DNA from 4 places in the Janthinobacterium sp. UMAB-60 genome. Region 3 is predicted to be linked to each of the others. Evidence: predicted binding sites of a transcription regulator. Region 3 holds the regulator's gene; each other region holds the start of a gene.

Region 1 (7,674 bases), on a different contig from region 3:
TCTTCCGTGATGCCGTCGCGCAAGTGGATGTTGCCGGCGCGCTGTTCGGCCACCGTCACTTCCCAGCGCGGCGCGCGGCCGTTGGGCGGATAGTCGTGGCACATGAACAGCCGCGTTTGCGGCGGCAGCGCCAGCAGGCGCTGCACGGAGCGGTACAGCAGGGATGCGGAGCCGCCTGGAAAGTCGCAGCGGGCCGAACCCACGTCCGGCATGAACAGGGTGTCGCCGACGAAGACGGCGTCGCCGATCTGGTACGCCAGGTCGGCCGGCGTGTGTCCGGGCACATGCAGGGCGCGCACCTCCAGCTTACCAATATGAAACACCTGGTCGGGCGCGAACAGCTGGTCGAACTGCGAGCCGTCGGCCCTGGCGTCATCCTGGTGGTAGACGGCGGCGAAGGCCTGCTGCACCGTCTGGATGGCGGCGCCGATAGCCACGTCGCCGCCCAGCTGCTGCTGCAGGTAGGGCGCGGCGGACAGGTGGTCGGCATGCGCGTGGGTTTCCAGCAGCCAGCGGCACTGCAAGCCGTGTTCGCGCACGAAGGCGATCACCTTGTCGGCCGACGTGGTCGAGGTACGGCCCGCTTTCGGGTCGTAGTCGAGCACGGAATCGATGATGGCGCAGTCCTGGCCATCGGCCTCGTACACGACATACGTGACGGTGGCGGTGGCGGGGTCGAAGAAAGCTTGGATTTGTGGGGTCATCGCGGCGGCAAAGTACGAACAGGGAAGGACATTATATCGCCAGAGTACGCTAAAAAAATGCTGCAAATTGACATTGAGCATGCGAAAAACAGATAAGCGGGCATGCATGCGCCCGTCGCAGTCGTGCGCACCCTGGCGCTTGCAGCATGGTAACCTCATTCCTCCAAGGAGGAATTCATGAACGATATACCTGCACGCAGCGAGCAATACCGCGGTTTTACGATTTCCGTGACCCCGCAAAAGGATAACGACGATTTATGGGATTTTACCTACCGCCTGCAGCGCGAGGGCGAGAGCGCGGCGCAAGCGATTACGCGCAGCCGCACCTTGGGCGGCTATGCGGCGCCCGAGACGGCTTGCACGGCCGGGATAGAAGTGGCCAGGACGGAAGTGGATAATCTGCTGCGTCCTTGAGCCAGCGTAAATCGTTTAGCCCGAAAGTCAGCCTGACCGCGCGCCGGCGCGTGAAACACGTCGCTAGCGGTCCCGCTTCATGCTACGATTTCCACTATTGAGTCAGTCACCAAGGAGGCACCCATGGAAAACAGTTCTAAAATTCACTATAAAGGCTGGGAAATCGTTCCCCTGGCCGTGCCCACCACCGATGGCAAATGGTCGGCCAGCTGCGACATCGAACGCGCCACCGCGGAAGGCCTGGAAGTATTCGAAGGCTCGACCATGCAGTTCGTGCGCGACGACGAGGATGGCGCCATTGCCGCCGCCTGCGAAGAAGCCGTGCGCCAGATCGACAACATCATCGCCAATCCGCTGGTGCGGCTGGCTTAGCTCCTGCATTTTCAGCAAACCTGCAGCCGGCGCCCGCCGGCTGTTTTTTTATGTGCGCGCCCGGTGGCAGTCTGGTCTGTTTCATGTTTCAATGTTTCAAATGGAATGATTGAAACATATTTGAAACATCATTGTCATGCATTGTGACATCGCTGTTCCCGTGCGTGACAGCGCGTGCAGCGCCGTTGCGTGGCCATTTCCCCTGGTTTTCACTGTGCGTGACGCATTTTCCGGGCCGGTGTGCGGTGCTGGCACGGCATTTGCAATACTGATGCTCATAGCCACTCCGTGAAACATTCGGGACCATCCGAAACCCATAAGGTGAACACATGACTCAATACTCCGCAGGTGCCGCATTCCGCAAGGCCGTCCAGGAAGAATCCCCGTTGCAAGTCGTCGGCGCCATCAATGCCAACCACGCCTTGCTGGCGAAGCGCGCCGGTTATAAAGCCATCTATTTGTCCGGCGGCGGTGTCGCGGCCGGCTCGCTGGGCTTGCCCGACCTGGGTATTTCCAGCCTGGACGACGTGCTGACCGACATCCGCCGCATCACCGACGTGTGCGACCTGCCGCTGCTGGTCGATGCCGACACGGGCTTCGGTTCGTCCGCCTTCAATGTGGCGCGCACCGTGAAATCGATGATCAAGTTCGGCGCTGCCGGCTTGCATATCGAAGACCAGGTGGGCGCCAAGCGCTGCGGCCACCGTCCGGGCAAGGAAATCGTCAGCAAGGAAGAGATGGTCGACCGCATCAAGGCGGCCGTCGATGCGCGCACGGACCCCAACTTCGTCATCATGGCGCGCACCGATGCGCTGGCCGTCGATGGCCTGGAAGCGGCACTGGAACGCGCCGTCGCCTGCGTCGAGGCGGGCGCCGACATGATCTTCCCGGAAGCCATCACGGACCTGGACATGTATGCCACGTTCGCCAAGGCCGTCAACGTGCCTATCCTGGCCAACATCACGGAATTCGGTTCCACGCCGCTGTTCACGCTGGACGAACTGCGCAGCGCGCACGTGGGCCTGGCCCTGTATCCGCTGTCGGCCTTCCGCGCCATGAACAAGGCGGCCGACAACGTCTACCGCGCGCTGCGCCGCGACGGCACGCAAAAGAATGTCGTCGACACCATGCAGACGCGCATGGAGCTGTATGAATCGATCAATTATCACGACTTCGAGCAAAAGCTCGACGCGCTGTTCGCCGCGCAAAAGAAATAAGTAAAGAAGCAGGGACCGCATGCCGGTCCCGCATTGACGCACCCGAGACTATTCAATCTGGAGAACACAATGACCGCACCGCAAGTCGCTACTTTCAAGCCTAAAAAATCCGTCGCCCTGTCCGGCGTTACCGCCGGCAATACGGCGCTGTGCTCGGTCGGCAAGACCGGCAACGATTTGCACTACCGCGGCTATGACATCCTGGACGTGGCCGATAGCTGCGAATTCGAGGAAATCGCCTACCTGCTGGTGCACGGCAAGCTGCCGACCGCCGCTGAATTGAAAGGCTACAAGGCCAAGCTGAAATCGCTGCGCGGCTTGCCGTCGGCTGTCAAGTCGGCCCTGGAAGCGCTGCCGGCCGCCGCCCACCCGATGGACGTGATGCGCACGGGCGTGTCCGTGCTGGGCTGCACCCTGCCGGAAAAAGACGACCATAACGCGCCTGGCGCGCGCGACATCGCGGACCGCCTGATGGCGTCGTTCGGCTCCATGCTGCTGTACTGGTACCACTACAGCCATAACGGCAAGCGCATCGAAGTGGAAACGGACGACGACTCGATCGGCGGCCACTTCCTGCACCTGCTGCATGGCGAAAAACCGTCGGCATCGTGGGAAAAAGCCATGCACACGTCCTTGATCCTGTACGCGGAACACGAATTCAATGCCTCGACCTTCACCAGCCGCGTCATCGCCGGCACGGGTTCCGACATCCATTCGGCCATCACGGGCGCCATCGGCGCGCTGCGCGGCCCGAAACACGGCGGCGCGAATGAAGTGGCGCTGGATATCCAGAAGCGCTACGACAATCCCGACGAAGCGGAAGCGGACATCCGCGAGCGCGTGGCCAACAAGGAAGTGGTGATCGGCTTCGGCCACCCCGTCTACACGATTTCCGACCCGCGCAATAAAGTCATCAAGGAAGTGGCGCGTTCGCTGTCGCAGGAAGCCGGTTCCACCAAGATGTTCGACATCGCCGAGCGCCTGGAATCGGTCATGTGGGAAATCAAGAACATGTTCCCGAACCTGGACTGGTTCTCGGCCGTGTCGTACCACATGATGGGCGTGCCGACGGCGATGTTTACGCCGCTGTTCGTCATTTCGCGCACCTCGGGCTGGGCCGCCCACATCATCGAGCAGCGCATCGACAACAAGATCATCCGCCCGAGCGCCAACTACGTGGGTCCTGAAGACCTGGAATTCGTGCCGATCAAGGACCGCAAATAATGAGCGCCGCAATGAGTACCCCAATGAACACCCTGCACCGCAAACCCTTGCCGGGCACCCAGCTAGACTATTTCGACACGCGCGCCGCCGTCGATGCGATCCAGCCAGGCGCCTACGCCACCTTGCCTTATACCTCGCGCGTGCTGGCCGAAAACCTTGTGCGCCGCTGCGACCCTGCCACCCTGAACGCCTCGCTGAGCCAGTTCATCGAACGCCGCCGCGACCTGGACTTTCCATGGTTCCCCGCCCGCGTTGTCTGCCATGACATCCTGGGCCAGACGGCCCTGGTCGACCTGGCCGGCCTGCGCGACGCCATCGCGGCCCAGGGCGGCGACCCGGCCCTGGTCAACCCCGTCGTGCCGACGCAGCTGGTGGTCGACCACTCGCTGGCCGTCGAATGCGGCGGCTTCGACCCCGATGCCTTCGCCAAGAACCGCGCCATCGAAGACCGCCGCAATGAAGACCGCTTCGATTTCATCGACTGGACCAAGAAAGCATTTAAAAATGTCGACGTGATCCCGCCAGGTAACGGCATCCTGCACCAGATCAATCTGGAGCGCATGTCGCCCGTGATCCAGGTGCAAAATGGCGTAGCCTATCCCGATACCCTGGTGGGTACGGATTCGCACACGCCCATGGTCGATGCGCTGGGCGTGATCGCCATCGGCGTGGGCGGCCTGGAAGCGGAAAGCGTGATGCTGGGCCGCGCCTCGTGGATGCGCCTGCCCGACATCATCGGCGTCAAGCTGACGGGTAAACCGCAGCCGGGCATCACGGCCACCGACACGGTGCTGGCGCTGACGGAATTTTTGCGCAAGCAGAAGGTCGTCTCGTCCTACCTGGAATTCTTTGGTGAGGGCGCGTCGCACCTGACCCTGGGCGACCGCGCCACGATTTCCAACATGGCGCCGGAATTCGGCGCCACGGCCGCCATGTTCTACATCGATGCGCAAACCATCAAGTATCTGAAATTGACGGGCCGCGACGACGAACTGGTGAAACTGGTGGAGCTGTATGCGAAGGAAACGGGCCTGTGGGCCGACAGCCTGGTCGACGCCGAGTACGAGCGCGTGCTGACGTTCGATCTGTCGTCCGTCGTGCGCAATATCGCGGGTCCGTCGAATCCGCACAACCGCGTGCCGACGTCGGAACTGGCCGCGCGCGGGATCTCCGGCGTGGTGGAAAACGAGCCGGGCAAGATGCCGGACGGCGCCGTCATCATCGCGGCCATCACCAGCTGCACCAACACGAACAATCCGCGCAACATGATCGCCGCCGGCCTGATCGCGCGCAATGCGAACCGCCTGGGCCTGACCCGCAAGCCGTGGGTCAAGTCCTCGCTGGCGCCAGGCTCGAAAACCGTGGAGCTGTATCTGCAGGAAGCGGGCCTGATGACCGAGCTCGAAACATTGGGCTTTGGCGTGGTGGCGTTTGCCTGCACTTCATGCAACGGCATGTCGGGCGCGCTCGACCCCGTCATCCAGGAAGAAGTGGTATCGCGCGACCTGTACGCCACGGCGGTCCTGTCGGGTAACCGCAACTTCGATGGCCGCATCCACCCGTACGCGAAGCAGGCTTTCCTCGCCTCGCCGCCGCTGGTGGTGGCCTACGCGATTGCCGGCACCATCCGCTTCGACATCGAGAAGGACGTGCTGGGCATCGCCCCGGACGGCAAGGCTATCCAGTTGAAGGATATCTGGCCGTCCGACGAGGAAATCGACGCCATCGTCGCTTCCAGCGTCAAGCCGGAGCAGTTCCGCAAGGTGTACATCCCGATGTTTGCCGCGCAGGTGGACGACGGCATCAAGGTCAGCCCGCTGTACGACTGGCGTCCGCAGACGACGTACATCCGCCGTCCGCCGTACTGGGAAGGCGCGCTGGCTGGCGCACGCCCACTGAAAGGCATGCGTCCGCTGGCCGTCCTGGGCGACAACATCACCACCGATCACTTGTCGCCATCGAATGCCATCATGCTCGATAGCGCGGCCGGCGAATACCTGGCGAAGATGGGTTTGCCCGAGGAAGACTTCAATTCCTACGCCACGCACCGGGGCGACCACTTGACGGCGCAGCGCGCCACGTTCGCCAACCCGACCCTGAAAAACGAAATGGTCATCGAGGACGGTAAAGTCAAAGCGGGTTCGCTCACGCGCATCGAGCCGGAAGGCACGATCTCGCGCATGTGGGAAGCCATCGAGGTGTACATGGAGCGCAAGCAGCCCCTGATCATCATCGCCGGCGCCGACTATGGCCAGGGTTCCTCGCGCGACTGGGCCGCCAAGGGCGTGCGCCTGGCCGGCGTGGAAGCCATCGTGGCCGAAGGTTTTGAACGCATCCACCGCACCAATCTGGTGGGCATGGGCGTGCTGCCGCTGGAGTTCCTGCCTGGCGTGAACCGCAAGACCCTGGGCCTGGATGGCAGCGAAACCTATGACGTCGTGGGCGAACGCACGCCGCGCTCCACCTTGACGTTGCTCATCCACCGCAAGAACGGCGAAACGTTGGAAGTGCCCGTCACCTGCCGCCTCGATACGGCGGAAGAGGTGTCGATCTATGAGGCGGGCGGCGTTCTTCAACGATTCGCGCAGGATTTCCTCGAGTCGTCCAAGGCGGCGTAAACCAGACGGGTAGGTCGGATTAGCGCTTGCGCGTAATCCGACGCTGTCTGCCAAAACCCGCCAACAATGTGTCGGATTACGCGTGGCGCTGCCCCGCTAATCCGACCTACCTCTTTCCAGGAGTGACATGAGCCACACCCCCCAAATCAAGATCCCCGCCACCTATATGCGCGGCGGCACCAGCAAGGGCGTGTTTTTCCGCCTGCAGGATTTGCCCGCCAGCGCGCAAGTGCCGGGCGCGGCGCGCGATGCGCTGCTGCTGCGCGTGATTGGCAGCCCCGACCCCTACGGCAAGCAGATCGACGGCATGGGCGGCGCCACGTCGAGCACCAGCAAGACGGTGATCCTGGCGAAAAGTAGCAAGCCGGAGCACGACGTCGACTACCTGTTCGGCCAGGTCTCCATCGACAAGCCCTTCGTCGACTGGAGCGGCAACTGCGGCAACCTGTCGGCGGCAGTCGGCTCGTTCGCCATCGCCAGCGGGCTGGTGGACGCTGCGCGCGTGCCTGCCAACGGCATCGCCACGGTGCGCATCTGGCAAGCCAATATCGGCAAGACCATCATCGCCCACGTCCCCGTGACGCATGGCGAAGTGCAGGAAACGGGCGACTTCGAGCTCGATGGCGTGACCTTCCCGGCCGCCGAAGTGAAACTGGAATTCCTCGATCCGGCTGCGGAGGAAGAGGGCGGCGGTGGTGCTATGTTCCCTACCGGCAACCTGGTTGATGACCTCGACGTGCCCGGCATCGGTGTCTTGAAAGTCACGATGATCAACGCCGGCATCCCGACGATTTTCGTCGATGCGCAGGCCATCGGCTACACGGGCACGGAACTGCAGGACGCCATCAATGGCGATCCGGCCGCGCTGACCCGTTTCGAAACCATCCGCGCGCACGGCGCACTGCGCATGGGCTTGATTTCCCACCTGGACGAGGCGGCGAAGCGCCAGCACACGCCGAAAGTGGCCTTTGTCGCCAAGCCGGCCGGCTATGTCTCGTCCAGCGGCAAGCGGGTGGAAGCGGGCGAGATCGACCTGCTGGTGCGCGCCATGTCGATGGGCAAGCTGCACCACGCCATGATGGGCACGGCGGCTGTCGCCATCGGCACGGCGGCGGCCATTCCCGG
Region 2 (7,674 bases), on a different contig from region 3:
GAACTGGAACAGGTGGCCAGCACCCTGGCGCGCGAAGTGCAGATCCGCCGCGCCAACGAGGAATTGCTGCGCCTGTCCGGCCAGGTCTTTGAAGCCACCCAGGACGCCATCCTGATCACGGATCCGGCCGGCGTCATCGTCACGGCCAATCCCGCCTTTACACGCATCACCGGCTACGCGGCGCAGGAAGTGGTGGGCACGGACATCATGCGCCTGCACGCCGAATACACGGGCGAAGCGGTGCTGCTGGCCCTGCGCCAGGGCTTGCGCAGCAGCGGCTGCTGGTCGGGCGAAGTACAGACGCGGCGCAAGAGCGGCGACACCTATCCCTGTTTGCTCAGCGTCTCCACCGTGCATGGCCCGGACGGCGGCGTCGTCAACTACGTGGGCGTCTTCCTCGATATCAGCGAGCGCAAGGCCGAGCAGCACCTGATCGACTTCCTCTCCTACCACGACGCGCTGACGGGCTTGCCGAACCGCGTGCTGCTGCGCGAGCGCTTCGAACAGGCGCGCGCGAATGCCCTGCGCGACAGCCAGCAGGTGGTGCTGATGTGCCTGGACCTGGACCGCTTCAAGAACATCAACGATTCGCACGGCCAGGCCGTGGGCGACAAGGCGCTGCAAGTGGTGGCGCGTTTCCTGTCCGGCTGCGTGCGCGAGGGTGACACGGTGGTGCGCCAGGGCGGCGACGAATTCCAGATCCTGCTGCAGGACGATGCCCTGCTGGGGCGCACGCTGGCGCTGGCGCAAACCATCCTGGCCGGCTTGCGCGAAGAGCTCAGCGTCGATGGTGAACGCCTGGCGCTGACCACCAGCATCGGCATCGCCATGTGCCCGGCCGACGGCGACAGCCTCGACGACGTGCTGCGCCACGCCGACACGGCCCTGGTGCGCGCCAAGGAAATGGGGCGCGACCATTACGCCTTCTTCACAGAGCGCATGGGCAGCGATATCCGCGCCCGCCTGGCCATGCAGCAGCAGCTGCGCGGCGCCATCGGCCGCGATGAATTCACCGTGCATTACCAGCCGCAGATGTGTCTGCGCACGGGCGCCTTGCTGGGCGCGGAAGCCTTGCTGCGCTGGGATAATCCGGTGCTGGGCAAGGTGCCGCCCGGCCTGTTCATCGCGCTGGCCGAGGAATACGGCTTGATCACGGCCATCGGCGAATGGGTGCTGGAAAGCGTCTGCGCGCAGATCCGCGCCTGGCACGACGCGGGCCTGGGCAGCATCAAGGTGGCCGTCAACCTGTCTGGCAAACAGTTCGCGCAGGACCGCACGGTGCCGTTCGTCGAGGCGGTATTGCGCAAATACGGCATCGCGCCCGCCTGCCTCGGCATCGAGATCACGGAAAGCACGGTGATGGGCGACCCGGACAAGGCCGTGGCGGCGCTGACGCGCCTGAAGGATATCGGCGTGGGCATTTCGCTCGACGACTTCGGCACCGGTTATTCCAGCCTGGGCTACCTGAAGCGTTTTCCCATCGACGTGCTGAAGATCGACAAATCCTTCGTCGACGACGTCACCACCAGCAGCAGCGACGCGGCCATCGCCCGTTCCGTCATCTCGCTGGCACACAACCTGGACATGCGCGTCATCGCCGAAGGCGTGGAAACGCGCGAGCAGGTGGACTTCCTGACGGAGCACGGCTGCGACGAAATGCAGGGCTATTATTTCAGCCGGCCCCTGGCTGCCGCACCATTCACTGCCTTGCTGCGCGAACGGCGCACCCTGGCCGTGGCCTGAGCATACACGCCGCGGTGCGGCCGATGCACCATGCCGGTGCGTCCGCGGCAGCGTGGTGCGCGATTCTCACCTTTCCTTCCCCTGACGCTGGCACATATCCTGCTTAGGTAATCGCTTATTTACGCGATTGCCCCGCATGCCAGACAGTACCCACCCAGTCATGCCTTCACAGCCCAGCGCGCACGGCGCCTGGCAGGCGCATTTGCGCCTGGGCTTTGCATTGCACGATGGCGTCAGCCGCCTCGTCGAGCGCACGCACAGCGGCCCTTTGCGCGTGCAAAAGCCCCTGTACCCGGAAGGCGATGCCGTCTGCCACGCCATCATCATCCATCCGCCCGGCGGCGTGGTGGGCGGCGACCAGCTGGCCGTCGACGCCACGGTGGGCGCAGGCGCGCATGCCTTGCTGACCTCGCCGGGCGCGGCCAAGTGGTACCGCGCGAATGGCCACGTCTCGGGTCAGCACATCGTGCTGCGCGCCGGTAGCGGCGCCGCCATCGAGTGGCTGCCGCAGGAAAGCATTTTCTTCGACCAGGCTTGCGTGCGCCTGCGCCACGAGGTGGAACTGGCGCCGGACGCCGGCTACATCGGCTGCGACATCGTCTGCCTGGGCCGCAGCGCCTCGGGCGAAATTTTTAACACTGGCAGCATCAGCCAGCAAGTGCGGATCCGCCGCGGCGGCAAGCTGCTGTGGTGGGAGCAGGGCGTGCTGGCTGCCGGCGGCGCGCTGATGGCCAGCCCGCTGGGGCTGGCCGGCCACACGGTATGCGCCACCCTGATCGCCGTCGGCACACCGGTTTCTCCATCAGTACTGGCAGCCGTGCGCGAGATCGCCGTGCCTGCCGGCGCCGCGTTTGGCGCCACGCACATGAAAGCGCTGGTGGTGGTGCGCCTGCTGTGCGGCGACAGCGAGGCGGCGCGCCGCATCATGCTGGCCGCCTGGCTGCTGCTGCGCCCCGCCATGCTGGGACGCGACGCCATCGTGCCCCGCATCTGGAACACTTGAACAGGAAAGACGCACAAGGAAAACCATGGACCTGACTCCCCGCGAAAAAGACAAGCTGCTCATTTTTACGGCCGCGCTGCTGGCCGAACGGCGCCTGGCGCGCGGTTTGAAATTGAATTATCCGGAAGCGGTGGCCCTGATCAGCGCCGCCATCATGGAAGGCGCGCGCGATGGCAAGTCGGTGGCGCAGCTGATGTCGGACGGTACAAAAATACTCTCGCGTGCCGACGTCATGGACGGCATCGCCGAGATGATCCCCGATATCCAGGTGGAAGCGACCTTCCCCGATGGCAGCAAGCTGGTGACCGTACACCATCCGATACCGTAAGCACACAAGCGACATTGACAGGAGCCGCTCATGACCCCAGGCGAATACAAATTGGAAGAAGGCGAAATCAGCCTCAATGCGGGCCGCGCCACGGCCACCGTGGTGGTGGCCAACCGTGGCGACCGGCCGATCCAGGTGGGCTCGCACTTTCACTTTTTTGAAGTCAATCCCGCGCTGGCTTTCGAGCGCTGGCGCGCCTATGGCATGCGCCTGAACATCACTGCCGGCACGGCCGTGCGCTTCGAACCTGGCCAGCAGCGCACGGTGGAACTGGTGGCGCTGGCGGGCGAACGCAAGGTCTACGGCTTCAATGGCGCAGTGATGGGCGACCTGCAAGACACACCCCCGGGAAAGGATTGAGATGGCCAGCATTCCCCGCAGCGCGTATGCCGAGATGTTCGGCCCCACCACGGGCGACCGCATCCGCCTGGCCGACACGGAACTGTTCATCGAGATCGAGCATGACTACGCGATCTACGGCGAAGAGGTGAAATTCGGCGGCGGTAAAGTCATCCGCGACGGCATGGGGCAGTCGCAGCGCTGCGCGGCCGAGGTGATGGATACCGTCATCACGAATGCCGTCATCCTCGACCACTGGGGCATCGTGAAGGCGGACATCGGCCTGAAAAATGGCCTGATCTTCGGCATCGGCAAGGCGGGCAACCCGGACATCCAGCCCGGCGTGACCTTGGCCATCGGCGGCGCCACGGAAATCATTGCCGGCGAGGGCCTGATCGTCACGGCCGGCGGCGTCGACACGCACATCCACTTCATCTGCCCGCAGCAGATCGAGGAAGCGTTGATGAGCGGCGTGACCACCATGCTGGGCGGCGGCACGGGACCGGCCGTGGGCACGGCCGCCACCACCTGCACGCCGGGACAGTGGCACTTGCACGCCATGCTGGCGGCCGCCGACGCCTTCCCGATGAACCTGGGCTTCATGGGCAAGGGTAACGTCAGCCTGCCGCTGCCGCTGGAAGAACAGGTGCGGGCGGGCGCCATCGGCCTGAAACTGCACGAGGACTGGGGCAGCACGCCGGCCGCCATCGACAACTGCCTGTCCGTGGCCGACCGCATGGATATCCAGGTGGCGCTGCACAGCGACACCCTCAATGAAGGGGGATTTTTGGAACACACGCTGGCCGCCTTCAAGGACCGCACCATCCACACGTTTCACACGGAAGGGGCGGGCGGCGGCCATGCGCCCGACATCATCGCCGCCGTGGGGCAGTCGAACGTGCTGCCGTCGTCGACCAACCCGACGCGCCCGTTTACCGTCAACACGCTCGACGAGCACCTGGACATGCTGATGGTGTGCCACCACCTGGACCCGGCCATCGCGGAAGACGTGGCGTTTGCCGAGTCGCGCATCCGCCGCGAGACCATCGCCGCCGAGGATATTTTGCACGATATCGGCGCCATCTCGATGATGTCGTCCGACTCGCAAGCGATGGGGCGGGTGGGCGAGGTGATCATGCGCACCTGGCAGACGGCGCACAAAATGAAGGTACAGCGAGGACCGCTGGCGCCCGACACGGCGCGCAGCGACAATTTCCGCGCCAAACGCTATATCGCCAAGTACACGATCAACCCGGCCATCACGCATGGGATTTCCCACGTGGTCGGTTCCATCGAGGCGGGCAAGATCGCCGACCTCGTGCTGTGGAAGCCCGCCTTCTTCGGCGTCAAACCATCGATGATACTCAAGGGCGGCATGATCGCCGCCGCGCAGATGGGCGACCCGAACGCCTCGATTCCCACGCCGCAGCCCGTGCATTACCGCATGATGTTTGGCGCCTTCGGCGGCGGCCTGAAAAAGTCGTTCACGTTTGTCTCGCAGGCGGCCTACGACCTCGATATCGGGCACCAGCTCAAACTGAATAAATCGGTCATCGCCGTGAAAAACATGCGCGGCTTGCGCAAGGCGGACATGATCCATAACAGCGCCACGCCGCACATGGAGGTGGACCCGGAAACCTATGCCGTGCGCGCCGACGGCCAACTGCTCGTGTGCGAGGCGGCCGCCGTGCTGCCCATGGCGCAGCGCTATTTTCTATTTTAAGCGGGAGACAAGCATGCTGACTTTGCATACCAAATTAGGTCCTGACGATGACCGTGCGCCGTTTGCGCAACTGGTGCTGCCCTACGACCAGCGCGAAAAATGCCGGCTGCGCGCCGTACTGTCGAATGGCGACGAGGTGGCCGTGTTCACCGTGCGCGGCACGGTGCTGCGCGACGGCGAGCGCATGACGGGACCAGGCGGGCAGGTGGTGCGGATCGTCGCCGCGCGCGAACCGACCTACCTGGTGCGCTGCGCGGATGCGCATACCCTGCTGCGCTGCGCTTTCCATTTAGGGAATCGCCACACGCAGGCGCAGGTGGGCGACGGCTTTCTGCGCATCCGCACAGACCCCGTTTTAAAAGAGATGCTGGAAGGCTTGCAGGCGACCGTGACGGAAGAAAGCGCGCCATTCGAACCGGAGGCGGGCGCGTATGGCGGCGGCCATGGCCACCACGACGGCCACGGCCAGCATTTGCTGGCACCCGTGCCGCTGCGGCAGAAAATCCACCGCCCTGGTGACACTGCATGATGCAGGCCTCGGCCCTGCTGCATTTGCTGCAGTTCGCCAGCCCGGCCTTGCCGATCGGCGCCTACAGCTATTCGCAGGGGCTGGAAGCGGCGCTGGAGTCAAGCCTGGTGCACGACGCGGCCACGGCGCGCGCGTGGATCGCCCAGCATCTGACCTTGGTGGTGGCGCGCTGGGAAGCGCCGCTGTGCTGGCGCTTGATGCAGGCGTTCGAGCAGCAGGATCTGTGCGCCGTGCAGCGCTGGAGCGAGCGTTTCATCGCTTCGCGCGACACGGCGGAATTTCGCGCCGAAACCATCCAGATGGGATATTCATTGACCAAATTGCTGGCCGAACTGGGCGTGGCCGACGGCGTGCTGATCGACATGCTGCAGGGGCAGCCGGAAGTGGCCCTGCCCACGGCGTATGCCTGCGCCGTGGCGGCGCTGGCGATTCCGCGCGTAGAGGCGCTGCTGGCCATGCTGTTCGCCTGGGCGGAAAATCAGGTGCTCGTCTGCGTGAAATCCGTGCCGCTGGGGCAGGTGGCGGGCCAGCGCCTGCTGCTGTCGCTGCGGCCGGAACTGGAAGCGGCGGCGCTGACGGCGCAAACGTTACCAGACGACGAGATGGGCAACTGGGCGCCCGGCCTGTCGCTGCTGTCGATGCGGCACGAAGTGCAGTACAGCCGCCTGTACCGTTCCTGAACTATTGAATGAGAGAGCAAACATGACATCGATTACCTCCAATCCGCTGCGCGTAGGCATCGGCGGCCCGGTCGGCTCGGGCAAGACGGCCCTGTGCGAAATGCTGTGCAAGGGCATGCGCGAGCGCTACGACATGGCCGTCATCACGAACGACATCTACACCAAGGAAGACATGGAAATCCTGCTGCGCGCCGATGCCTTGCCGGCCGAGCGCCTGATGGGCGTGGAGACGGGCGGCTGCCCGCACACGGCCATCCGCGAGGATGCGTCCATCAATCTGGAAGCGATCGCGCGCATGCAGGCAGATTTTCCGCATCTCGACTTGATCCTGGTCGAATCGGGCGGCGATAATTTGGCCGCCACCTTCAGCCCTGAACTGTCGGACCTGACGATTTACGTGATCGACGTGGCCGGTGGCGAAAAGATCCCGCGCAAGGGCGGGCCCGGCATCACGCGCTCCGATTTGCTCATTATCAACAAGACGGACCTGGCGCCGTACGTGGGCGCCAACCTCGATGTGATGGCGCAGGATGCCAAACGCATGCGCGGCGAGCGCCCCTTCGTGTTCACCAACTTGCGCAGCGGCGACGGCGTGCAGGTGGTCATCGATTTTATCCGCGAGCAAGGTTTGCTCGATCAACCAGGCAAGGAGCTGCAATGACTGCAAGACTGATGACAAAAACGGCCGCCGTGGCCGCGCTGTACCTGCTGGCCTTGCCGGCGATGGCCCACCCCGGTCATGGCGAAAGCGTGGGTTTTCTGGCCGGTTTCGCCCATCCGTTCACGGGCATCGACCACTTGCTGGCCATGCTGGGCGTGGGTATCTGGGGCGGCCAGCAGCGCTACGGCCTGGGCCAGCCCGTCACTTTTCTCGGCATGATGCTGCTCGGTGCGCTGGCCGGCATGGTCGGATTGACGGTGCCCGGGCTGGAAACGGGCATTGCCGCCACGGTGGCGCTGGTGGGGCTGGCCATCGCGCTGGCGCTGGCCTTGCCGAACTGGCTCGGCATGCTGCTCGTGGGCATGTTTGCGCTGGCGCATGGCAATGCGCATGGCCAGGAATTGCCGGTTGCCTCGGCCGCGTGCGGCTTCCTGCTGGCTTCGGCCATGCTGCTGTGTGCGGGACGTTTCGCCGGCCAGGTGCTGGCCGGGCGCGTGCTGCGCGTGGCCGGCGTGGCCTTGACGGTCGCCGGCGTGGTGCTGCTGGGAGTGAACTAAGCGCCGGGGCGTTTCTCGGACAGCACGATGGGCGCCGCCTTTTCCGGATGCAAGCCCTGGTGGCCCGCATACACGGCGGCGATGGCGGCCATGTCGGCCTCCTTGTCGCCC
Region 3 (7,674 bases):
CTCACCGACGGCAGCCTGCATTTCGGCCCCGATGGCGAGATGATGAAAACGTTTAATGTGTATGATGGCCTGGGCATCAAGCTGCTGCAGGAATCGGGCGTGCAGACGGCCATCATCAGCGCGCGCCGCTCGGCCATCACGGCGCGCCGCGCGCAAGACCTGGGCATTACCCATGTGCACCAGGGCGGTCACGACAAGCTGACGCCGTTTCGCGAACTGCTGGCGCTGACGGGCTTGACGGAAGAGCAATGCGGCTATATCGGCGACGATGTCATCGATGCGCCCATCCTGCGCCGCGTGGGCTTTGCCGTCAGCGTGCCGGGCGGGCGTCCGGAAGCGCTGGACCTGGCGCACTATGTGACGCAGGCCGGCGGCGGCCGTGGCGCCGTGCGCGAGATCTGCGAATTCCTGCTGCGCGCCCAGGATAACTATGCGCGCGTCATGGCGCCGTTCCTGGAGTGAGGCGCATCGCCTCGCCGCCAGTGCGATTTGAAAGAGTGAAACCCTATGCGTAAGCCAGGAGGCGCCCATCGCTGGCGCATGATTTTTACCGTGCTGGGGGCCATCGTCTTTGCGCTGGCCAGCTTCTGGCTGCTGGAAGTGATGAACAAGAATGCCCAGAACATCACGGCCAGCAAGCATCTCGATGAGCCAGATTATTTCATCACCAATTTCAGCCTGGTGCGCATGGACTTGACGGGCAAGCCCAGCTATATCGTCTCGGGCACCAAGCTCACGCATTACCCGCTCGACGATTCATCCGATATCGACCAGCCTTTCGTGCGCAAGCTCACGCCAGGCATGCCGCCGATGAACATGAATGCGGAACTGGCGCATATCGACCAGGACAATACCCGGCTGCAACTGTACCGCAAAGTCGTGATCGACCGCGTGGCCAGTCCGAAGGCGCAGAACCTGACAGTCAGGACGGAAGCGCTGACGGTATTCCCGGATGAGGAAAGAATGGAAACGGACGTGCCTGTCGATATCCTGACGGGCGCCTCGCGCATCAATGGCATCGGCATGAAGGCCAATAACGCCACCGGCGTGGTGGAAGTGCAGAATGCGCTGCGCATGGTCCTCCCGCCGAAACCGCGCCCGGCCGCGGCGGCAAAATGACAGAATGAAACAAGGAAACCATACTATGAAGAATATCTTGCTGTTGACCGTATTTTCTCTGGCCGTGATGGGCGTGGCGCATGCCGAAAAGGCCGATTCCGAGAAGGAAGCCGTCATCACGGCACGTAGCGGCCACGTCGATGACGTCAAGCAGGTGCGCACGCTGACGGGCGATGTCGTGCTGGTGAAAGGGACGCTGACCATGAAGGCGGGCCGGGCCCTGATCACGGAAGACCCGCAAGGCTACCAGTTCATCACGTTCTGGGCCGATCCCGGCAAGCTGGCCACCTTCCGCCAGAAGCGCGATGGCGCGGGCGACCTGTGGGTCGAAGGCGAGGCGGAGCGCGTGGAATACGACAACAAGACGGAAGTGGTGAAACTGTTTTCCAAGGCCAAGCTGACGCGCCTGGAAGGCACGAAAGTGACCGACGTGGCCAACGGCGCCTTCATCTCGTATGACAGCCGCAAGGAAGTATTCAAAATGGAAAATTCCGACAGCGGCACCAGCACGCCGGATGGCGGCAGCGTGCGCATGGTGATCCAGCCGAAGCCCAAGACGCCGGCCACGCCCGCGCCAGGAAAGAACTAATGGACAATACACGTTGCGGCAGCACCCTGATCGTTCGCGGGCTGCAAAAAACCTATGGCAAGCGGCAAGTCGTGCATGATGTCTCGCTGCAAGTCGAATGCGGCGAAGTGGTGGGCTTGCTGGGCCCGAACGGCGCCGGCAAGACCACCTCGTTCTACATGATCGTCGGCCTGGTGCCGTCGGACGGCGGCAGCATCGATATCAGCGGCGTGGACATTTCCCGCCTGCCGATCCACCGCCGCGCGCAGATGGGCCTGTCGTATCTGCCGCAGGAAGCGTCCGTCTTCCGCAAGCTGACGGTGGAAGACAATATCCGCGCCGTGCTGGAAATCCAGACCGTCGAAGGCCGTCCCCTGAAGAAGGCCGAGATCGAAGAGCGCCTGGATAAATTGCTGGCCGACTTGCAAATTGAAAAGTTGCGCGAGAACCAGGCGCTGTCCTTGTCGGGCGGCGAGCGCCGCCGTGTGGAAATCGCCCGCGCGCTGGCCACCGACCCGCGTTTCGTGCTGCTCGACGAGCCGTTCGCCGGTGTCGACCCCATCGCCGTGATCGAGATCCAGCGCATCGTGCGCTTCTTGAAGGAGCGCAATATCGGCGTGCTGATCACCGATCATAATGTGCGCGAGACGCTGGGTATCTGCGACCGTGCCTACATCATCAACCAGGGCTCGGTGCTGGCGTCGGGACGCCCCGACGACATCATCGCGAACGAGTCGGTACGCCGGGTCTATCTGGGCGAACACTTCCGCATGTGAGCCAATGAAACAATCATTGCAGCTGCGCACCTCGCAGCACCTGGCACTGACGCCGCAGTTGCAGCAATCGATACGCCTGCTGCAATTGTCTACCCTGGAATTGCACCAGGAACTCGAGCAACTGCTGACGGACAATCCCTTGCTCGAGCGCCTCGACGATCCGCTCGACCGTTCGCTGCGCCTGCTGTCCGACGGGGCCCTGAGTTCCACGGCCGCGCCGGCCGAAGCGCCGCCCCAGCCGCCAGGCCAGGAGGCGCCCGCGGCGCCAGCCGAAGCGGAAACCTTTGACGGCGAGGCGGGTGACAGCCCGGCCGCCGCGGACGGCGGCGACAGCGACTGGAGCGAGGCGAGCCGGGGCAAGGCGCCCGACGACGAAGATTCGCGTCCGCAACTGGAGGCCCATCACTGCACCCTGCGCGAACACCTGATGGAGCAGATGCGCGTGACGGTGCTCGAATTGCGCGACCGCGCGCTGGTCGAGCTGATCATCGACGCGCTCGACGACAATGGCTACCTGGAAGAGTCGCTCGACGACATCCTGGCGCGCCTGCCGGAAGAGCTGGAAATCGACGCCGACGAGATGCGCACGGCCTTGTCCCTGCTGCAAAGTTTCGATCCGCCGGGCGTGGGCGCGCGCAATGCATCCGAATGCCTGGCGCTGCAAATCAAGCGCTTGCCGCACGTCGCCATGGTGACGCGGCGCATGGCCCTCGTCATCGTGGAAAAGCACCTGGCCTGGTTTGCCCAGCGCGATTTCAACAAGCTGAAAAAAGCTCTCGATTGCGACGAGGAAGACTTGCGCGAAGCGCAGACGGTGATTCGCCAGTGCAATCCGCATCCGGGCGCCGTGTTTGCCTCGGACGTGTCCGATTACGTGGTGCCCGACGTCGTCGTCAAGCGCGCGCGCAATGGCTGGCAAGTCACCCTGAACAATGACGTCATGCCGCGCCTGCGCGTCAACGCCATGTACGCCAACCTGCTCAAGCAGGGCAAGGGCGAGGGCGCCATGGGCGCGCAGTTGCAGGAAGCCAAGTGGCTGATCAAGAATATGCGCCAGCGCTTCGACACGATCCTGCGCGTGGCGCAGGCGATAGTAGAAAGACAAAAGAACTTTTTCTCGCATGGGGCCGTTGCCATGCGCCCCCTTGTGCTCCGTGAAATAGCTGATACACTGGGTTTACACGAGAGTACTATCTCGCGGGTAACAACTCAAAAGTACATGCTGACCCCGCACGGCATGTTCGAGTTGAAATATTTCTTTGGTAGCCACGTCGCCACCGAAGCGGGGGGCGAAGCGTCATCGACGGCGATACGGGCATTGATCGTGCAACTGACAGGAGCAGAAGACCCTAAAAATCCTTTATCCGACAGTAAGATTGCGGACATGCTGGGGGAACAAGGCATGGTGATTGCGCGACGTACTGTTGCCAAATACCGGGAAGCGTTGAAAATTCCGCCAGTGAGCCTGCGTAAGTGTTTGTAAGTTTTTTTCGGTTCCTCTGCGGGCCGGATAGGATGGACCGCACGAACCCGATCATCTTTAGGAGTGTGTATGAATCTCACCATCAGCGGACATCATCTCGAAGTGACACCAGCCATCCGTGAATACGTACAAACGAAGCTGGAGCGCGTGAAACGTCATTTCGATCAAGTTATCGATATCGCCGTGATTCTGACCGTGGATAACCTCAAAGAGAAAGAAAAACGTCAAAAGGCCGAAGTCAACCTGCGTCTGAGTGGCAAAACCGTCTATGTGGAAAGCCTGGCGCATGACCTGTATGCCGCAATCGATACCCTGATCGACAAGCTGGACAGGCAAGTGATGAAGTACAAAACCAAAGTGCAAGGGCACGGTAAAGAGGCGATCAAGCATCTGCCAGACAACTCGGAAGAAGAATTCGCCGCCGCCTAACTGGCCCGCGACTTTCAACCGGTTGTGATCAACTAAGGGCGCACATTGCGCCCTTTTTTGCGCCTGGACCTGTTGAACGCAATCTTCCCCGCACAGGCGCTAGAATGTTTGCACTTTCACTTCTTTCCTGCCTGCCATGAGCAACTTCGTCCAGACCTCCATCCGCCACCGCACCGGACACATCGTGCTCGACCGTCCGAAAGCCTTCAATTCCCTGTCGCTGGAGATGGTGCGTGCCCTGAGTGCCGTCTTGCTGGCCTGGCGCGACGATCCGCAGGTGGACGCCGTCGTGATCCGTTCCAGCAGCGAGAAAGCGCTGTGCGCCGGTGGCGATATCCGTTTCTTTTACGATGCGGGCCTGGCTACGCCGCAAGGCGGCAGCGCGTTGCTGGAAGACTTCTTTACGGAAGAATACGCGTTAAATCATGTGATTCACTTCTATCCGAAACCGTATATCGCCGTGATGGATGGCGTGGTGATGGGCGGCGGCATGGGCGTGGCGCAAGCGGGGCCAGGCAACCGCCTGCGCATCGTCACGGGCCGCACGCGCATGGCCATGCCGGAAGTCAATATCGGCCTGTTCCCCGACGTGGGCGGCAGTTATTTTCTGTCCCGCCTGGCCGGCCAGTTGGGCCTGTACCTGGGCTTGACGGGCTTGACGATCAACGCGGCCGACGCCCTGTACACGGGGCTGGCCGATATCTATCTGCCCGAGGCGCAGATGGGGGCGCTGCTGGCCCTGTTCGACTCGACGCCGGGCGAGGCCTTGCCGGTGGCCATCAAGGCGCTGGCTGCACCGTTCCAGGCCGAGGCGGGGGCTTCTCCTTTGGCCGCGGCGCGCGCGGCGCTGGACCGCCATTTCGGCGCCCCTTCCGTGGCCGCCATCATGGCGTCGCTGGCGCAGGACGACAGCGCGTTCGCGGCGAAGGCCCTGGCGGCCATGCGCCTGCGTTCGCCCTTGATGATGTCGGTGACCCTGGAATTACTGCGGCGCGGTGCCCACCTGGGCGTGGCCGATTGCCTGCGCCTGGAGCGCAGCGTGGTGCGCCACAATTTCGCGCATGGCGAAGTGCTCGAAGGCGTGCGCGCGCTGGTGGTCGACAAGGACAATGCGCCGCGCTGGAACCCCGCCAGCCTGGACGAGGTCGATGCAGCCATGGTGGCGCGTTTCTTTGCGCCCGTGTGGCCGGCGTCAGCGCATCCGCTGCGCCACCTGGATTAACTAAGAGCGCTCGCGATGGCGCAGCACGACTCTTTCGTTGGGGCCGAAGTATTGCGCCAGCCGTTCCGCCATGTACACGGAGCGGTGCTGGCCGCCCGTGCAACCGAGCGCCACCGTCAGATAGCTGCGGTTGTCGGATTTGAATGACGGCAACCACTTCTCGATGAAGGCGCGGATGTCGGCCAGCAGTTCCAGCGCGCTTGGCTGCGCGTCGAGGAAGGCGATCACGGGCGCATCGCGTCCGTCGAGCGGACGTAGCGCCAGGTCGTAATAGGGATTCGGCAAGGCCCGCACGTCGAAGACAAAATCGGCGTCCAGCGGCACGCCCAGTTTGAAGGCGAACGATTCGAAGAACAAGGTCAGCGGCGCGCGTTCGGAGGCGACGATATCCTTGATCCAGGCGCGCAATTTATTGGCGCTCAGTTCCGAGGTGTCGATCACATGGCCCAATTGCTCGATGGTCGACAGGCGCTCGCGTTCTTCCGAGATGCATTCGATCAGGGTGCGGCGGCTGGCCGGGTTCTGGTTCGGACGCAATTCGTGCGACAGCGGATGGCTGCGCCGCGTTTCCGAGAAGCGCGCCACCAGCGAATGCGTGGTGGCCGTGAGGAACATTACCTTGACGTCGTGCCCCTGGTCGCGCAGCAGGGCCACATTGTGCGGCAGGCTGGCCAGCGACTCGGCACTGCGTGCATCGACGGCGACGGCCAGTTGCGGTGTGCCTTCGTCAAGCAAGGTTTGCACCAGGCTGGGCAGCAAGGCCGGCGGCAGGTTGTCGACACAATAGTAGCCGGTATCTTCCAGCACATTGAGCGCGACGGATTTGCCGGAGCCGGATATTCCGGTGATAAGGACGATATGCATACGTCGATCATACAATAAAGATCGACGTTGCGCTCCCGAGGCAATTAGCTTTACAAATTATTGCAATTTCATATGTGTATTTCGTAGGTCGGCTTAGCGCAAAGCGCGTAAGCCGACGCCACCTTGGACGTCAACAATGTCGTCGGATTACGCGGGGCGTTGCCCCACCTCGGCGGCCCCGCTAATCCGACCTACGTTGTTAATCGCCACTCATTGCCAATCTCTGCCGTTCCATGAACTCCTGCAAGGTATCGATGCCGCGCAGTTGCAGAATCGTGTTGCGCACGGCCGCTTCCAGCAGCACGGCGATGTTGCGGCCGGCGGCGACGGGGATGACAACTTTGCGCACGGGCAAGCCCAGCACGTCCTCCGTGGGGAACAGGAAGGGCAGGCGCTCGACTTCTTCCTCCAGCGCGTTGCGGCGCACCAGGTGCACGATCAGTTTCAAACGCATCTTGCGGCGCACGGCCGTTTCGCCAAAGATGGCCTTGATATCGAGCAAGCCCAGGCCCCGCACTTCCAGCAGGTTTTGCAGCAGGGGCGGGCAGCGGCCTTCGATCATGTTGGGTGCGATGCGCGAGAATTCTACGGCGTCATCGGCCACCAGGCCGTGACTGCGCGAAATCAGTTCCAGGCCCAGCTCGCTCTTGCCCAGGCCCGAATCGCCCGTGATCAGCACGCCCACGCCCAGCACGTCCATGAACACGCCATGCATGATGATGCGCTGCGCCAACTTTTTCGACAGGTAGACGCGCAGGAAGTCGATCACTTGCGCGGCCGGCAGCGGGGTCGAGAACAGGGGAATGTTTTGCTCGTCGCAGATGGCGAGGATGTCGGGCGGCGTTTCCAGCCCTTGCGCGATGATCAGCGCGGGCGGACCGCCGGCGATCAGCTCGCCGATCACGTGGGTGCGCGTGTTGACCTTCAGGCGCTGATAATAATTGATTTCCTGGTGACCGAAGACCTGGATGCGGCCCGGATGGATCAGGTTCAAGTGGCCCACCTGGTCGGCGGCCGACGAGACGTCGCCCGAGATCAGGCGTTCGCCGCCGGGAAAGCCGGCGAACCAGCCCAGTTGCAGACTTTCACGATTATCGTCGTACAGGCGTTGTATCGTCAGCGGCGTTTGCAACATGGCAGTCTTCTTCAGGAGTGGAGGAATACCTGAAGTTTAACCTGCCGCTTGCAGACTGGGTTGCCAATTGACGATGCG
Region 4 (7,674 bases), on a different contig from region 3:
CTGAAGAAGGCGCCGAAAGCCAGCGGGACTCGGCGCCAGAACGATGGGTGGGACGATGGTGTGCTCATAGGAACTCGTTTCTCTGATCTGTAGGGTGGCGTCGGCGGCGCGCCGGGTGGCGGGGCCGCTTCGCAGGGTAGTGCAGGTGCCGGGCCGACAGGGCCGGCTGCGTTTGCCCGCATGATACCAGCTACCGGGCCGCCGCCAAAGCCGCCGGCCCCGGCGCAGCCAGCCTGACGCATGGATTTTCTTTGTTTCTGCGCAAGGAAACGCTCGATTTCGGCCGGCGTCGACTAGAATCGCGCATTATCTTTTCGCATGCCCTTGATGCCATGTCCACCGACTTTTCCATATATCTGGCCAGCAGCACGTATATCGACAGCGAGCATCCGGCCGTGCGTGCCAAAGCCGCCGCACTGGCTGCCGGCGCGGTGGGCGACGCCGCCATCGCGGCCCGCTGCTTTGCCTTCGTGCGCGACGAGATCGCCCACAGCTGGGATTACCAGCGCAATCCCGTCACCTGCCGCGCTTCCGACGTCTTACAGCATGGCACCGGATACTGTTATGCAAAGAGCCATCTGCTGGCCGCGCTGCTGCGCGCCAACGGCATTCCTGCCGGCCTGTGCTATCAGCGCCTGGCCGTGGGCGAAGTGGGGCCGCCGTTCTGCCTGCACGGCTTGAACGCCGTGTATCTGCAAGCGTTTGGCTGGTACCGCATCGATGCGCGCGGCAACAAGCCTGGCGTCGTGGCTGCCTTCACGCCGCCGCAGGAACAGCTGGCCTTTCCCGTGCTGGCGCCCGACGAGCGCGATTTGCCGGAAATCTGGGCGGAGCCGCTGCCGCAGGTGGTGGCCGCGCTGACGCAATATGCCACGGTGCAGGACGTGGCCGCGCATTTGCCCGATGTTGAGATGTTGCCGGTTCAAAAATAATTCAAAGAAAGAAATCATGAAAAAAGTGTATATCAGCCTGATCGGCCTGTTGCTGCTGGCCGGTTGCGGCGGCAAGGGCGAGAGCGCGGGCCAGTCCAGCGCCGCGCGTCTCGATGGCAAGGAAAAAGGCAGCGAGTTCCTTGCCTATGAACACAATGTCAGCGTCGATACGCACGAGGCGCAAGTGCGGCCCCTGTATGAAAAAGTCGTCGCCGCCTGCAAGGCCGACACGGAAAATGGCTGCCTGCTGCTCGATTCCAGCATCGACGGCGGCCGTTACGTGCACGCGCGCATCAGCATGCGCGCCAAGCCGGCCGGCATCAAGAAGCTCGTGGCGCTGGTCGCGGCCGGAGGCGACGTCAGCAGCCAGGGCACCAAGGTGGAAGACCTGGGGCGCCCCGTGCTCGACAGCAAGAAGCGCCTGGACATGCTCAAGCAGTACCAGGCGCAGTTGCAGGACCTGGAAAAGCGCTCGGGCGCGAACGTCGATGCGCTGATCAAGGTGACCAAGGAACTGGCCACCGTGCAAGTGGAACTGGAGCAGGCGACGGCGGCCGATGCGCTGTTGATGCAGCGCATCGACACGGACTTGCTGAACGTGGCCATCAGCGCCGAAGGCAAGCAGTCATTCTGGCGTCCCGTCAAGCGGGCGCTGGGCAATTTCACGGAAAACCTGTCGGAAGGCGTGGCCAACGCCATCACGGCCATGGCGTATATCCTGCCATGGCTGCTCGCGTTCGTGCTGCTGTTCCCGCTGGGACGCAAGGGCTGGCGCCGTTTGCGCGGAGTGCCGCGCAAGAATTAAAGTCTGCCGCGCACCGTTTTACGGCAATTTGAAACCTGGCTGCACAGTCCTTGTGCAGCCAGGTTTTTTTTCGTGCGGCGCGGGCCGCGTGCACCATGGCGGACGCCTGGTGCTGCTGGCATGCATTCTGCTTTAACAACATCGTATGCCCAGTCCGTCCCCCATGAATACATCACAGGAGTCCCCATGTCACGACGCATCATCCTGAAAGCGGCCGCCGCCGGCGCACTGGCTCTGGCCATGTCCACCACCATGCAGGCGGCCCTGGCCGCCGATACCATCAAGGTGGGCATTTTGCACTCCTTGTCGGGCACCATGGCCATCTCCGAAACGTCGCTCAAGGATGTGGCGCTGATGACGATCGCCGAGATCAATGCCAAGGGTGGCGTGCTGGGCAAGAAGCTGGAAGCCGTCGTCGTCGACCCCGCGTCGAACTGGCCGCTGTTCGCGGAAAAAGCGCGACAACTGGTGGCGCAGGATAAAGTCGCCGTGGTATTTGGCTGCTGGACGTCGGTCTCGCGCAAGTCGGTGCTACCCGTGTTCAAGGAACTCAACAGCCTGCTGTTTTACCCGGTGCAGTACGAAGGCGAGGAGCTGGAAAAGAATGTGTTTTATACGGGCGCCGCACCGAACCAGCAGGCGATCCCGGCGGTGGAATACCTGATGAGCACAGATGGCGGCGGCGCCAAGCGCTTCGTGCTGCTGGGCACGGACTATGTGTATCCGCGCACCACCAACAAGATCTTGCGCGCCTTCCTGAAAAGCAAAGGCGTCAAGGATAGCGATATCAGCGAGGTCTACACGCCGTTCGGCCATGCCGACTATCAAACCATCGTCGCCAACATCAAAAAGTTTTCCACGGGCGGCAAGACGGCCGTCATTTCCACCATCAATGGCGATTCGAACGTGCCGTTCTACAAGGAGCTGGGCAATGCGGGCTTGAAAGCCACGGACGTGCCCGTCGTCGCGTTTTCCGTGGGCGAGGAAGAACTGCGCGGCATCGATACCAAGCCGCTGCTGGGGCATCTGGCGGCGTGGAATTATTTCGAATCCGTCAAGAATCCCGTCAACACGGCCTTCATCAAGCAGTGGAAGGCGTACGCGGTGGCGCAAAAGTTGCCGAACGCGGGTTCCGTCGTGACGAACGACCCCATGGAAGCGACCTATGTGGGCATCCACATGTGGGCGCAAGCCGTGGAAAAGGCGAAATCGACGGACACGGACAAGGTGATCGCCGCCATGGCGGGCCAGAGCGTCAAGGCGCCATCGGGCTTCACCCTGACCATGGATGCGACGAACCACCACCTGCACAAGCCCGTGATGATCGGCGAGATCAAGGCCGATGGGCAATTCAATGTCGTGTGGAAAACCAAGGAACCGATCCGCGCCCAGCCGTGGAGCCCGTATATCAAGGGCAATGAGGGCAAGCAGAAGCTGTAGGTGCTGATATTTAACCCAGCAGCAACTGCCGGGGTCGGACCCTCAGGGACTAGGCGTCCCCATCCGACCCCAGTCGTCGCCTTTGGGGGCAGCATACGCCCCCGTGCAGTCATTCTTTGGAACGCACATGCAGCTCCTCCTCAACCTGCTGGTCCTCTCCTGCCTGTTGCTATCCTCGCTGGCGCAGGCCGCCATCCCTCCAGAATTACTCAAGCCGCTGTCCGGCGACGACCCCGATGCCAGAGTTGCGGCCGTCGCCCGGATCGCCGCCCTGGCCACGCCCGAGGCTGCCCGTGTGCTGCACGCCTTGCGGGACGACGCCTTGTATGCCGCGCCCGACGGCAAGGTGTATGTCGTCGACGGCGAGCAAGCCTACGATCCCGCCACGGGCCAGCTGGGTGCCGTGCCGGATGGCATCGACGGCGTGATGGTCAACAACCGCTTGCGCGCGGCCGTGGCGGGCGCCTTGTCGGGCTTGCAGCTGCTGGCACCGCAGCGCGCCGAACGGCTGGCCGCCGCGCAAGCCTTGCAGAAGGCCGTCGATCCCGCGCAGCTTCCCCTGATCCGCACGGCGCTGGCGCGGGAAAGCGATGCTGACATCAAACAGATCTTGCAGGTGCTGATCGCCAGCGCCAACCTGCATGCGCCGGACGCCGCCACGCGCAAGGCTGCCGTGCAGGACTTGGCCGGCAGCAGCGATGCGCGCTTGCTGCCCGTGCTGCAAGCCATGCTGGAAAAGGACGGCGAGCCGGACGAATCCGTGCAGCTGGCCGCCATCGAAACCATGCGCCAGATCAAGGGCAGAGTGGCGCGCATGGAATTGGCCGGCAATGTGTTCTACGGCATCTCTTTGGGCAGCGTGCTGCTGCTGGCCGCGCTGGGCCTGGCCATCACGTTTGGCTTGATGGGCATCATCAACATGGCGCATGGCGAATTGCTGATGATAGGCGCTTACACGACCTATCTGTGCCAGCTGTTTTTCCGCAGCTACTTGCCCGGCATGCAGGAGGCGTATCTGCTGGCAGCGCTGCCGGCCGCCTTTTTTGTTGCCGGCCTGGTGGGCGTGATGCTGGAGCGCACGGTGATTCGCTGGCTGTACGGGCGGCCGCTGGAAACCCTGCTGGCCACCTGGGGCATCAGCCTGATCCTGATGCAAACGGTGCGCACGATCTTCGGCGCGCAAAACGTGGAAGTGGCGAACCCGGCCTGGATGTCGGGCGGCGTCACCGTGCTGGGCGGCCTTGTGCTGCCGTACAACCGGCTGGCCATCATCGGCTTTGCCATCGTCGTCGTGGCGGCCGTGTGGTTGATCCTGAACAAGACACGGCTGGGCCTGTTCGTGCGGGCCGTCACGCAAAACCGCCGCATGGCCGATTGCGTGGGCGTGGCCACGGGCAAGGTCGACATGCTGACCTTCGGCCTCGGTTCCGGCATCGCGGGCCTGGGCGGCGTGGCCCTGTCGCAGCTGGGCAATGTGGGGCCGGACTTGGGCCAAAGCTACATCGTCGACTCCTTCATGGTGGTGGTGCTCGGCGGCGTGGGCCAGCTGGCCGGCACCGTGATCGCCGCGCTGGGCCTGGGCGAAGTCAACAAATTCCTCGAACCGGTGGCGGGCGCCGTGCTGGCGAAGATCGCCATTCTCGTCTTCATCATCATTTTCATCCAGCGCCGGCCGCAGGGCCTGTTTGCCATGAAGGGACGCAGCGTCGAATGACTACCTCCTACCCGATCAAGCAGGGCCTGTTCACGCGGCCCGTCTGGCTGGCGATTACCGCCTGCACGGTGCTGGCGGCGCTCTTGCCGATTTTTAACCTGGCGTTTGCCGAAGGGCATGCGCTGCACGTGTCCGCCTACACGGTGGCGCTGGTGGGCAAGTTCATGTGCTATGCGCTGGCCGCGCTGGCGCTGGACCTCGTCTGGGGCTACACGGGCATCCTGTCGCTGGGCCACGGCGTATTCTTTGCGCTGGGCGCGTATGCGCACGGCATGTATCTGATGCGCGCCATCGGCGACCAGGGCCAGTACCACAGCAGCTTGCCCGACTTCATGGTGTTTCTCGACTGGAAGACTTACCCGTGGTACTGGGCCTTCACGGAACACTTCTGGTATTGCATGGCCCTCGTCGTGCTGGTGCCAGGCGTGCTGGCTTTTGTCTTCGGTTACTTTGCGTTTCGTTCGCGTATCAAGGGTGTGTATTTTTCCATTATCACGCAAGCGATGACGTATGCGTTCATGCTTTTGTTCTTCCGCAATGACACCGGCTTTGGCGGCAACAACGGTTTCACGGATTTCAAGACGATATTGGGCCACAGCATCACGGCACCCGCCACCCGGGCCGTGCTGTTCCTGCTGACGCTCACCTTCCTGCTGGCCGCCTTGATCGGTGCGCGCGCCATTGTCCGCTCGAAACTGGGCCGCGTACTGCAGGGCGTGCGCGACAGCGAGGCGCGCTTGATGTTTCTTGGCTACAACCCGCTGTGGTTCAAGCTGTTCGTCTGGACTTTATCCGCCGTGCTGTGCGGCATCGCTGGCGCCCTGTACGTGCCGCAGGTGGGCATCATCAATCCGTCCGAGATGTCGCCGGCCAACTCCATCGAAATGGTCGTGTGGGTGGCCGTGGGCGGGCGGGGCACCTTGCTCGGCCCCATCCTGGGCGCCTTCACCGTGAACGGCTTGAAAAGCTGGTTCACGGCTGCCTTGCCAGAGCTGTGGCTGTTCGCACTGGGCCTGCTGTTCATCGTCGTCACCCTGTTCATGCAGCAAGGCATGCTGGGCGTGTTGAGCAAGTTCAGACGCAAGCCCGCCGTGGCAGAGGAGGCCGCATGAGTATCCGCATGTTGCCCGGCATGGCCGGCGCCGAAGCTGGCCCCACGTATTCGCGCGTGAAAGGCGAGGGCGTCGATACGACGCACGGCGCCATTTTGTACCTGGAAGACATCAGCGTGTCGTTTGACGGCTTCAAGGCGATTAACAAGCTGAGCCTCGATATTTCCGTGGGCGAGTTGCGCTGCATCATCGGCCCTAACGGGGCGGGCAAGACGACGATGATGGATGTCATCACGGGCAAGACGCGGCCCACGTCCGGCACGGCCTGGTTCGGCCAGACCATGAATCTGGCGACGATGACGGAAGCGCAGATCGCCCATGCGGGCATCGGCCGCAAGTTCCAGCGGCCCACCGTGTTCGAGCAGCACACGGTGTTCGACAACCTGGAACTGGCGATGAAGATGGACAAGCGCGTGGCGCCCACCCTGTTTGCCCGTTTGACGTCCGAGCAGGCAGGCAGGATCGAAGCGATATTGCGCTTGATACGCCTGAACGGCCACGAGGCGCGGCTGGCGGGCTTGCTGTCGCATGGGCAAAAGCAGTGGCTGGAAATCGGCATGCTCTTGATGCAGGAGCCGCAGCTGATCCTGCTGGACGAACCGGTGGCCGGCATGTCGGACGCGGAAACGGCGCGCACGGCGGAATTGCTCAATGAATTGCGCGGCAAGCACTCCATCATGGTGGTCGAACACGACATGGGTTTCGTCACGGAAATTGCCCAGCAAGGCATCGTCACCGTGCTGCACGAAGGGGCCGTGCTGGCGCAGGGCCGCATGGACGAAGTGCAAGCCGACGAGAGAGTCATCGAAGTCTATCTGGGAAGGTAACCATGCTCGAAGTGCAACAGTTAAATCAATACTATGGCTCCTCGCATACCTTGCGTGGCATCAATCTGTCGGCGCGCAAGGGCGAATGCCTGGCCTTGCTGGGTCGCAATGGCGTGGGCAAGACGACCTTGTTGAAATGCCTGATGGGCGTGCTGCCCGTGGCGCAGGGCAAGGTGGTGTTCCAGGGGCGCGACATCACGAAACTGGCGCCGCATGCGCGGGCAAAGCTGGGCATCGCCTATGTGCCGCAGGGACGCGATATCTTTGCGCGCCTGACGGTCGAGGAAAACTTGCTGATGGGCATGGCGGTGAAACGGGGCAGGCTGGCTGCGCGCATCGATCCCCACGTGTATGAACTGTTTCCCGTACTCAAGGAGATGCTGCAGCGGCGTGGCGGCGATTTGTCGGGTGGGCAACAGCAGCAGCTGGCCATCGCCCGCGCGCTGCTGGCCGAACCGCAACTGATCATCTTCGACGAGCCGACGGAAGGTATACAGCCTTCCGTCATCAAGGATATCGGCCGTGTCATTGCCTTGTTGAAACAGCGGGGCGACATGGCCATCGTACTGTGCGAACAGTATTTTGATTTTGCCCGCGCACTGGCCGACGACTTCATCGTGCTGTCGCGCGGCAGCGTGGTGGCCAGCGGCACGGCGGAACAGATGGATGGCGAGGAGGTGAAGCGCCATTTGGCCGTGTAGGCTTACACCAACTGCAGCCAGCCCAGCACGGCGCCGGCCGCCAGCAGCCACAATAAATGGATCTTCGTGCGCCAGATGATCAGGCCGGCCACGATGGACAGGCTCCACAGGGGCCAGTCCGTGCGGAGGTCATGGTTGGCGCC

What was found. Region 3 encodes sigma-54, which starts transcription at its own class of promoters, with help from an activator protein. Its sites were predicted from a motif close to TGGCANGNAANCTGCTTT; they were not measured.
Region 1: prpB (methylisocitrate lyase) is a predicted target of sigma-54. The motif match lies at 1,740-1,757, and genes of this name have one in related genera.
Region 2: K0F86_RS12340 (urease accessory protein UreD) is a predicted target of sigma-54. The motif match lies at 1,832-1,849, and genes of this name have one in related genera.
Region 4: urtA (urea ABC transporter substrate-binding protein) is a predicted target of sigma-54. The motif match lies at 1,854-1,871, and genes of this name have one in related genera.

What each region holds. Positions count from the first base shown of each region.
Region 1 is NZ_LT607487.1:258,084-265,757, forward strand. It holds gene K0F86_RS12625 (MBL fold metallo-hydrolase) at 1-704, opposite strand, end outside; gene K0F86_RS12630 (hypothetical protein) at 882-1,118, shown strand; gene K0F86_RS12635 (hypothetical protein) at 1,242-1,490, shown strand; gene prpB (methylisocitrate lyase) at 1,820-2,707, shown strand; gene prpC (2-methylcitrate synthase) at 2,777-3,931, shown strand; gene acnD (Fe/S-dependent 2-methylisocitrate dehydratase AcnD) at 3,955-6,549, shown strand; gene prpF (2-methylaconitate cis-trans isomerase PrpF) at 6,677-7,674, shown strand, end outside.
Region 2 is NZ_LT607487.1:198,872-206,545, forward strand. It holds gene K0F86_RS12335 (GGDEF domain-containing response regulator) at 1-1,743, shown strand, start outside; gene K0F86_RS12340 (urease accessory protein UreD) at 1,904-2,746, shown strand; gene K0F86_RS12345 (urease subunit gamma) at 2,772-3,074, shown strand; gene K0F86_RS12350 (urease subunit beta) at 3,105-3,434, shown strand; gene ureC (urease subunit alpha) at 3,436-5,136, shown strand; gene ureE (urease accessory protein UreE) at 5,150-5,665, shown strand; gene K0F86_RS12365 (urease accessory protein UreF) at 5,665-6,345, shown strand; gene ureG (urease accessory protein UreG) at 6,368-7,006, shown strand; gene K0F86_RS12375 (HupE/UreJ family protein) at 7,003-7,563, shown strand; gene K0F86_RS12380 (1-acyl-sn-glycerol-3-phosphate acyltransferase) at 7,560-7,674, opposite strand, start outside.
Region 3 is NZ_LT607495.1:90,131-97,804, forward strand. It holds gene K0F86_RS21005 (HAD family hydrolase) at 1-462, shown strand, start outside; gene lptC (LPS export ABC transporter periplasmic protein LptC) at 508-1,119, shown strand; gene lptA (lipopolysaccharide transport periplasmic protein LptA) at 1,145-1,708, shown strand; gene lptB (LPS export ABC transporter ATP-binding protein) at 1,708-2,463, shown strand; gene K0F86_RS21025 (RNA polymerase factor sigma-54) at 2,468-3,946, shown strand; gene hpf (ribosome hibernation-promoting factor, HPF/YfiA family) at 4,016-4,375, shown strand; gene K0F86_RS21035 (3-hydroxyisobutyryl-CoA hydrolase) at 4,512-5,597, shown strand; gene rapZ (RNase adapter RapZ) at 5,598-6,461, opposite strand; gene hprK (HPr(Ser) kinase/phosphatase) at 6,661-7,596, opposite strand; gene K0F86_RS21050 (PTS sugar transporter subunit IIA) at 7,633-7,674, opposite strand, start outside.
Region 4 is NZ_LT607487.1:55,314-62,987, forward strand. It holds gene K0F86_RS11695 (DUF2760 domain-containing protein) at 1-68, opposite strand, end outside; gene K0F86_RS11700 (transglutaminase family protein) at 333-932, shown strand; gene K0F86_RS11705 (DUF4349 domain-containing protein) at 949-1,737, shown strand; gene urtA (urea ABC transporter substrate-binding protein) at 1,924-3,177, shown strand; gene urtB (urea ABC transporter permease subunit UrtB) at 3,305-4,891, shown strand; gene urtC (urea ABC transporter permease subunit UrtC) at 4,888-6,003, shown strand; gene urtD (urea ABC transporter ATP-binding protein UrtD) at 6,000-6,830, shown strand; gene urtE (urea ABC transporter ATP-binding subunit UrtE) at 6,833-7,531, shown strand; gene K0F86_RS11735 (chromate transporter) at 7,534-7,674, opposite strand, start outside.